3 regions of the Priestia sp. D3YE.R1 genome follow, and region 1 is predicted to be linked to each of the others. Evidence: riboswitches for the same ligand, from Rfam matches in the RefSeq annotation. Region 1 holds a riboswitch; each other region holds the start of a gene.
The links. A riboswitch is a leader RNA that binds a small molecule or an ion and turns the genes downstream of it on or off. The one in region 1 is predicted to bind cobalamin.
Positions count from the first base shown of each region.

Region 2: linked by a shared signal. The riboswitch ahead of ACOZIR_RS11605 ((2Fe-2S) ferredoxin domain-containing protein) and the one ahead of ACOZIR_RS09675 (cobyric acid synthase) in region 1 are both predicted to bind cobalamin.
Region 3: linked by a shared signal. The riboswitch ahead of metE (5-methyltetrahydropteroyltriglutamate--homocysteine S-methyltransferase) and the one ahead of ACOZIR_RS09675 (cobyric acid synthase) in region 1 are both predicted to bind cobalamin.

Region 1 is NZ_JBLTHW010000001.1:1,788,186-1,791,304, reverse strand. Features, by position in the region: gene ACOZIR_RS09675 (cobyric acid synthase) at 155-1,681, opposite strand; cobalamin riboswitch at 1,774-1,953, opposite strand; gene ACOZIR_RS09670 (YdcF family protein) at 2,101-2,664, shown strand; gene ACOZIR_RS09665 (APC family permease) at 2,725-3,119, opposite strand, start outside.
Region 2 is NZ_JBLTHW010000001.1:2,181,919-2,185,037, reverse strand. Features, by position in the region: gene cobJ (precorrin-3B C(17)-methyltransferase) at 1-1,132, opposite strand, end outside; gene ACOZIR_RS11605 ((2Fe-2S) ferredoxin domain-containing protein) at 1,146-1,526, opposite strand; cobalamin riboswitch at 1,627-1,806, opposite strand; cobalamin riboswitch at 1,925-2,103, opposite strand; gene ACOZIR_RS11600 (hypothetical protein) at 2,250-2,408, opposite strand; gene ACOZIR_RS11595 (M42 family metallopeptidase) at 2,757-3,119, opposite strand, start outside.
Region 3 is NZ_JBLTHW010000001.1:1,316,030-1,319,148, forward strand. Features, by position in the region: gene ACOZIR_RS06820 (hypothetical protein) at 1-122, shown strand, start outside; gene ACOZIR_RS06825 (hypothetical protein) at 381-632, shown strand; SAM riboswitch class I at 714-824, shown strand; cobalamin riboswitch at 904-1,092, shown strand; gene metE (5-methyltetrahydropteroyltriglutamate--homocysteine S-methyltransferase) at 1,246-3,119, shown strand, end outside.

The DNA.
Region 1 (3,119 bases):
CATTCATTTTCCTGTGCATAAACCATGTTTCCACCCTACATAGTATTGGAAACAATCATCTTTTATTTGTTACGAGTGCTAGACTGTTGAACTAGGCAACGTAGAATAGCGTACTAAAGTTCTCGGTAAAAAAACAAGCGAAAGCCTCTACAAGCTATACTTTTTGTGCTTGCTCAGGACTTTTATAGCTGTCTATTAAATGATACAGCTTTTCCATATCTACAGCTTCTCTCACATATGCTGCTGCTTTTGAAAAAGACTCCTCTTTTTGCAGGCGGCTGTTGAATGTATCCGTAATAGGCGACAATTTTTTATGTTTACGAATTTGATTAAGTAAAGCTCTGCGCAAAGCATCGTTATGAAACACATCATGAACATACGTGCCAATAACGTTGTCTTTAACCGTTCCTTCTTTTTCATGCTCTACCACTGCAAAAGCTTCCGTGGTGCTCTTAGAAACCGTCTTTCCCATATGAATTTCATAGCCTTCAATCGAAACTCTTTCACTTTCTAGCTGAACATATCCAGAAACTCTTTCTGTTTTTTTGCTGGTTGTCATAACGGTTTCCACTGGAAGCAAGCCCAGCCCTTTAATGGATTCAATCCGAGATTCTACTGCATCAGGGTCTGTAATTGTCTCCCCTAGCATTTGATATCCTCCGCAGATGCCAATGACGTGAACGTTCGTTGTATTCAAGACTTGATTAATGGCTAGAGCCAGGCCGCTTTCTTGTAAAAACTGCGCATCTTCAATCGTATTTTTGCTTCCTGGTAAAACAATTAAATCAGGCGTACCTAATTGTGACGGCTTGGTTACAAGCCTCACGTGACAGTCTTCTTCTAAGCTTAAAGGATCGATGTCTGTAAAATTTGAGATGCGAGGATACGAGATAACCGCAATATCGATTTCTTTTAACGGGTTCACAAGCGTTGAGTAATTTCTGAGTGATAGCGAATCTTCAGCGTCAATTTCCACGTCGTGCATATAAGGAATCACTCCTAGTACCGGAACTCCCGTGTATTCTTCAAACCACTTCAACCCCGGTTTTAAAAGCTCTAAGTCTCCTCGGAATTTATTGATTAACACCCCAATCACTCTAGGCTTATGTTCATCTGGAAGCAATTGAAGAGTACCCACTAGACTCGCAAAGACCCCTCCTTTATCAATGTCTCCTACTAACACAACAGGGGCTTGGGCTATCTTTGCTACGCGCATATTTACCAGTTCCCGATCGTTCAAATTCACTTCAGCAGGACTTCCAGCGCCTTCAATCACAATTCGATCATAATGATTGGCAAGCTCTTTATAAGCTTCCGTGATCACGTTCAAACCTTCATTAAAAAATTCTTGCCGATACTGAAAAGCAAACATATTACGAAGCGGCTTTCCATGAACGACAATTTGAGATTCATGATCACGAGTTGGTTTAATTAAAATAGGGTTCATATTGGTTGTTGCTTCTACTCCGGCCGCCTCTGCTTGAATTCCTTGCGCTCTGCCAATTTCTTTTCCATCCATTGTAATGTATGAATTAAGCGCCATATTTTGCGATTTAAACGGTGCAGTTTGATAGCCGTCTTCTTTAAAAATACGGCAAAACGCTGTAGCAATCATACTTTTTCCAGCGTCTGAGTGCGTTCCTTGAATCATAAGAGGTTTTCCTTTTTTCACTTTTTCCACTCCCTATCACATAAAAAAACCTTAACTGTAAAAGTCAAGGTTTGGTCATGCGCTCATTAACACATTGTCTTGACTTATTTCTCCCACCGAAAAATAAGGGGTTTTTAAAAGCAGGTCTCCTGGCTTATGCTTCATTTTACTTCTGCATCCTTCCTAGTTTGACTAGTGGGTCTTTGCAGGTTCATCCACATTTACAGTAGCGGGGGCTGCACCGGATTTACACCGATTTCCCTATTATCCTCCTTAGAGGCACTTTTAAAATCATTTATTCTTTATTGTAACGAATTTTATAACCATTCACAATAACGATTTTCTTCTATTATTATATATCACTGTGTTTATACTTATTTGGATCTCGTATGCTATAATAACAATTATTTTCCAAACATCTTATGAAATAGCTAGGAAGGTGCTCGTAGTTGAAGAAAAAAATCATTTATATCTTTATTAGTTTGCTTGTTCTTTATGCTGTAATCATGTCTTTTTGTATGTATCAAACCGCTCATCAGCCTGTTCCGCAAAAAGCAGATTATGTGCTCATTTTAGGTTCGAAAGTAGACGGAGATCAAATGTCTCCTAGTTTAAAAGAACGAGCAAAAACGGCTTTATCTTATTTAAAGACTCATAAACAAACAAAAGTTATCGTAACGGGTGGAAAAGGATCCGATGAAGAAATTTCTGAAGCAGAAGCAGCCTATCGTTTTCTACGAAAAGAAGGAATTAAAAAGAATCGTATTATAAAAGAGGATCAGTCAACTTCTACTTTTGAGAATTTCACTTTTACTAAAAAGAAAGTTGATATTCAACACAAAAAAGTCGTCCTTGTTAGCAGTGATTTTCATTTATTTCGCGCCTCTATTATTGCTAAACGTCAAGGTTTTGACGTTTATCCTTTAGGTGCAAAGACACCAAATTCAATTAAACTTCAAGCCTACTTTCGTGAGTATGCTGCTATATTAAAAACGTGGCTGTTTGATAAGTAAATAGAGTACACCCCCTATACAAACGAAAAACACGGCATGAATTCATGCCGTGTTTTTTTATTAATCATCTGTATCGATAACTGCTTTTGGTAAACCTGTGTATTTCGCCCAGTAGAAAATACCGAGTGAAACAAGAGCAATTAAAATTAAGTCAAGCGGGTTGCTTAGCACACCTTGTCCTCCACCAAATGAACCTAGGTAAGAGATAACAAGCATAATAATATAATAAGCAACTAGCCACCAAGCAGATTTAAGCTGCTGTGCAAATTTTACAACGTCAGTTGGTACGTATTTCTTAAATGCTACGTAGATAACAACCATTAGAAGCTGTGATCCTAAAAGCCAAGAAATGGTCGTCCATCCTGACCAATATACGATGTATGAACAGAAGATAAATGAAACAGGAGCAATAATGCTCATACCTTTTAATTTAAAAGGCTTCTTAAGATCTTTTG
Region 2 (3,119 bases), 390 kb from region 1:
CATCTGGCTGAGCCGTTGGAATTTGCAGTTTGATTTGATGGTCAGGTGTATACTCCATCGTACCTTTTTCACCAACAACTTCCGCTAGTGTTGTCATTTGAACGGGCGTAAACTTCTTATTTGCAAGCCCTGGACTAACCGCCACTTCAAAGATAGACTCTATTGGCTGATGTACGACCGCAGAAGTGGATTCACCTAAAATTGCTTGAAGCGCTTCTTCTGCAAGAGCTCGTGAAGCTGCTTTTTCCTCTCTTGTGTTCTGAACCGCTTCAATAGTCGAAGCTGATTGCTTTACAGCCTCTTCTTGATCAAGAGCCCACGGTTCTGCTTCTTTTCGAAGTCGCTGGTGAGGTCTTAGCGGCTGCTCCGTTTGGTTGAGGGTATATTTCCGCTGATACCCGCGCGGTGTAATCATTAAATCGTCGTAAAAAAACGTCGACGAATTTCCGACAACAACGGTAGTCAGCATGCCTATTTCATGGTTTAACATGTCTTTTAAGTTAGTCATTACGACTTCTTCACGGTCACGATAAGCGCTTTTCACAAGGCCAACAGGCGTATCGGGGGAACGGTATTTTAATAGAATCCTTTGTGCTTCAACAATTTGTCTTGTTCGTCTTCCGCTTTTTGGATTATAAAAAGCTACTACAAAATCTGCTTGTGCAGCTGCTTCAATTCGTTTTTCGATTAGCTCCCAAGGCGTAAGATGATCACTTAGACTAATCGTACAGGCATCATGCATCACGGGCGCCCCGAGGAGAGATGCGCATGAATTAATAGCCGAAATGCCAGGAATTACTTCCAGCTCTACGCCCGTTTCCTTTTTCCAGCCCTTTTCAATCAACACTTCATACACAAGGCCGGCCATTCCGTATACTCCTGCATCTCCGCTTGAAATAACCGCCACGGTTTTCCCTGCTTCAGCTTGCTTTACGGCTTCTTGTGCACGGCTGACTTCTTCGGTCATTCCTGTACTAATAATTTGCTGATTCGTTAACAGTCCTTGAATTAATTCCACGTAGGTTTTATAACCGATGATCATATCACTTTCTTGAATGGCTTCTCTTGCCCGCTGTGTAATATGTTCAAAGCTTCCCGGACCGAATCCAATAACTAACAGTTTACCTTTCATGCTAGCTCCTCCTTTATACGTTACTTTTTACTTTGTCGATTCCTTCTATGGAGTCACTGTTTTCTGGAGAAACAAAACCTTGTTGATCATATTCATAAATAAGCGATTCCTTTATACTGCAGCCTCCTGCTAAATGCTCTTCGACAATTCGATGAGCTACATTTTCAGTGACCTGCTTGTACCAATCTCCTGAAGGGTACACGATAGCTACAGGAGCATCTTTGCATCTTCCGTTACAGCGCGTACGGGTTGTATGAACCGCTTCATCTAGATTCAGTTCAGTCACTTTATTTCGAATAGCTTGCGTGGCTTCTTCTCCACCTTTTCTCATACAGCTGCTTCCATTACAAATCAATACGTGATGCTTTGTTCCATTTAAGTTCCACGTCGTCACACTCATCCGCTCCTTTACTAAAAAACGCCTCTATCAGTGATAGAGGCGCAGAAAAATTCAAACTAAGTTTTTGCACTTCCACCTATATCCCGTAGAGTAAGCTTCGCATTAGAAAAAGGCTGGTTTCCTGACTTCGATTCATCACTTGATTGCGCCTTCCCGAATACAGTGGCATATGCAATCAGCTCCTCTTCACAGTGGCGGGTACCGCGCTGGCTTCACACCAGACTTCCCATTTAACGCAATTTCAATATTGCGCACCTTTTTTGCACGATATGTAGTTTTATGCTACGAGAAAAACCCGCTTCGCTAATATGCGAGCGGGTAAAACGTCAGAATAAAAGTGTACACGAATGCCACTTTAAGCCAACTTTTCCCTTCCCGCTCCCCGGAGAAATAGAAACTTCACAATAAAGACAGGTCTCCTGACTTGTGTATCATTCTACTTGAGAACCTTCCCGTGATTTTTCCACAGTGGTTATACTCGTTCGTCCACACTTACAGTTGCGGGGGCAGTACTGGTCTTTCACCAGTTTCCCTATTAAGCCTTCTTGGCATCTTTACTGTTGCTGTTTGATATATATGAACCTTTTAAACTATCAGAATAATAGAAGTAACTACCATATCATAGCGTACATTTTTTTTTATTTCAACTCTATTCTTTTCGTAAGATACAAGAGGCTATAAAAAAACAAGAGCATAAAGTTAGCTCTTGTTTTTTCATTATATAGCTACTAATGTTAAATGAGGATCATTATAATACACGACTTCTGAAAGAACTTTACAGCCATTTGTTTTTGCAAAAGCTTCTCTCGCCTGCGTTTCAGTTTCAAATTCAAACATTTTCATTTCTTTTCCAGCATATACCGTCAGTACCCACATGAAAAGATTCGCCTCCGATTATTGTAGTGATCGCTATATCCACATTATGACGAAACCATTTCCTTTTGAAAACCCATTCTACAAAACTTGTCACAAGAAACTTTTAAAAATTTAAAAACATTTTAACTTCTCTAAATGAACAAAATGTACAAAAGGTTTAAGTAGCATTATACCTCTTTGAAAAGGTGCTTTTTTAACCCACTGTTGCTTCCCCAGAAAAAATATATACGATCTATTAAAAAAGAAGCCGGCTATCCGGCTTCTTTTCTAGGAAAGGAAAAAACAGACATCACAATCCCGTCCTGCTCTTTATTTCGCATAAAAATTCACTAATTAAATATTCCTTTCTTAAAGCAGAACCATGTTCGACTGCACATAGTGGTAAAGAAGCTTATACGTATGATTCAATGAATCTTGATGCGTTCTCTCAAACGCATGAGAAGAATCAATTCCTGGACCAATTAAGCCGTGTACGATGTCATGCCCGGCACGAATAGCAGCAGAAGCATCTGATCCGTAAAACGGATAAATATCTAATTTGTACTGAATATCATGCTGTTTAGCCAGCTCTACCAAATGCTTTCTCAAACCGTAATGATATGGGCCGCTTGAATCTTTTACACAAATAGACACGGTGTATTCATCAGTAGATTGTCCATCTCCCATGGCACCCATATCAACCGCTAAGTATTCTACTGTTTGAGGCGTGAT
Region 3 (3,119 bases), 470 kb from region 1:
AGACCCCACAGGAGCGTATGCGACGAGGAGGCTCAGCGACCGCCCGCGGAAAGCGAAGTCTTGTACGGAAATCAACTGCGGTGTCACAAGCGATTCAGCTCATGTATCCCAGTTGCCTTTAGATGAGATTCACTTCGTTATGTCTCAACCTCTTTTGGAAAACCGTACGAAACCTTGTAGCAGAAGGTTCAGTCAAACGTTATAATAGATAATGAATGATGATATATTCTCTATATTTGTCATATATTTGTATTACATATGTAATTGAAGAAAAACATTCACTTGATATACTGTTTAATGACTTAACTTTATCTTAAAATTCACAGTGAACTGCCTGTTTATAGAGGCTTAGAACATACACAGCAAATGGAGGAGCTATCATGGCAAACGAAAAGATGCAAGAAGGACTTAATCGTTTTATTAAGGAAGATTTAAATGACCTTTTAGGTAGACTGTTCCCTTTAATGGATCGGGAGTGTGCGGAAGAAAAGAGAATGCTTATTGAAACCGCGGTAGAGTACATTTATTCTTCAGGGTATCATCAAGGAGCAAAAGACTTGATCGAAACACATCGAAAAGATGATTACAAATTGTTAAGGCAAAAATTAGCGTCAGCACCTCCTGAAAACTAATTTTTTTTGCAATTTCTTTTGACAACGTAAATGTAAGGTGTTAAGATGACTCTACATTCAAAATATTATAAATAATTAAAACTCTTATTGAGAGAGGCGGAGGGACTGGCCCTGTGAAGCCCGGCAACCATTTAACATTCTTGTTAAAAAGGTGCTACATCCTGCAAAGCGTACGGCTTTGAAAAATAAGAGAGGATTTCATAGATACTATGCCTCTCTATTCACGATAGAGAGGCTTTTTATTTTATGTGAAGGTATTTTGAATGAACAATTTCATAGAAATGCATCAGGTGCTGTGTAACGAATGTACGCAGCTTAAAAGGGAAGACCGGTGAAAAGCCGGCGCGGTCCCGCCACTGTAATGGGGAGCAACTTATTAACCACTGTTTCATGCTGAAATGGGAAGGGATAGGAAGCGATGAACCTAAGTCAGGAGACCTGCCTGTTGTATGCACTTAAGCTCTACGGGATATAGAGAGGAGTGAGGAATACGTGTTGAGAAAAACAGGCTATCTCAACTTTAGTTAAGTATGCGTATCATCTCTCTTTTCATTTCGAAAAGAGAGATTTTTTAGTTTAGCGGAAAAAAAGAAATATACAAGGAGTGGAAAAAATGAGCAGTGTAAAAAGTTCAAACGTAGGTTATCCAAGAATTGGTGAAAAACGAGAATGGAAAAAAGCGCTCGAACTGTTTTGGGCAGGAAAGCTAGAGAAAGATATCTTTCTACAGGAAATTGAAGCTCTTCGTCTAGGGCATCTAAAAAAACAGCGTGACGCAGGAATTGAATTAATTCCAGTCGGCGATTTTAGCTTATACGATCACGTGTTAGATACAGCCGCTATGTTTGGTTTGGTGCCAAAGCGCTTTGAATATGACGGAGGGCCGGTATCGCTTGAAACGTATTTTGACATCGCGCGAGGAACAAAAGGTGCGGTAGCTTCTACGATGACAAAATGGTTCAACACAAATTATCACTACATCGTACCCGAGCTTGAGGAATGCACGCCGGCACTTGTAGAAAATCACCCGCTTCAATTTTACAAAGAAGCAAAGCAAAAGCTAAATATCAAAGGCAAACCCGTTATTTTAGGTCCAGTAACATTTGTGAAGCTGTCAAAAGGATATAAAGAAAGTGAGTTTAAAAAAGTAGTTGAACAATTTGTTCCTCTGTATGCAACTATTTTAGCGGAGCTGCAGGCAGAAGGAGTCGAGTGGGTACAGATAGATGAGCCGGTTTTAGCTACAACGCTATCAAAAGAAGACCTGGCACTGTACAAAGAAGTCTATCAAGTCCTGCATGACGCGGCACCGAACGTCAAAGTCATTTTGCAAACGTATTTTGACAGCGTGGATCACTATAAAGAAGTAGTCGCTCTTCCTGTTCATGGTATTGGCTTAGATTTTGTACATGACCGAGGCGAAAATCTCACGGCGCTTAATAAATATGGTTTTCCAACTGATAAAGTGCTGGCAGCAGGAGTGATTGACGGACGAAACATTTGGCGTGAAAACTTGGACGAGCAGCTTTTAACGCTTAGTGAAATTGAAGAAGCCGTATCAAAAGACCGTTTGATTCTGCAGCCTTCATCAAGTCTATTACATGTTCCTGTCACGGTGAAAAGCGAAAAAACCATTGAGCCAATTCTAAAAAACGCGCTGTCTTTTGCAGATGAAAAGCTGAAGGAAATCACGCTTTTAACAAAAGCGGTGCAGCAAGGAAAAGAAGCAATAGAAAAAGAAATAAGTGTAAGTAAACAAGCGATTCAAGCATTAAATGGATCATCTTTTCGAAATCACCAAGACGTGCAAAAAGAGCTGAAGCAGCTGCACAGCTATAAAGCAGAGCGTCAAGCGCCGTTTGACGTACGTCAACGCGTTCAGCAAGAAGCGTTTCAGCTGCCGCTTCTTCCAACGACAACGATTGGAAGCTTTCCGCAAACAAAAGAAGTGCGAAAAGAGCGTCTAAAATGGCGTAAAGGAGAACTAACAGACGAAGCGTATGAAGCGTACATTAACGAGGAAATCAAAAAATGGATTGAAATTCAAGAAGATATCGGCTTAGATGTACTTGTGCACGGAGAGTTTGAGCGTACGGACATGGTCGAATACTTCGGTGAGAAATTAGGAGGCTTTCAGTTTACGAAGTTTGGCTGGGTGCAATCTTACGGTTCTCGCTGCGTGAAGCCGCCGCTTATTTACGGAGATGTCTCATACGAGCAGGCGATGACGATCAAAGAAACGGTCTACGCACAGTCTCTAAGCGATAAGCCGGTTAAAGGAATGCTGACGGGTCCGATTACGATTTTAAACTGGTCGTTTGTGCGTGATGATATCCCGCGCTACGACGTGGCAAATCAAATTGCGCTTGCTCTTAGAAAAGAAGTGGAAGCACTTGAAAGTCAGGGCATCTCGATGATTCAAGTAGATGAACCCGCGCTGCGTGAAGGACTGCCGTTAAAACGAGAAAATTGGGAAAGTTATTTAAA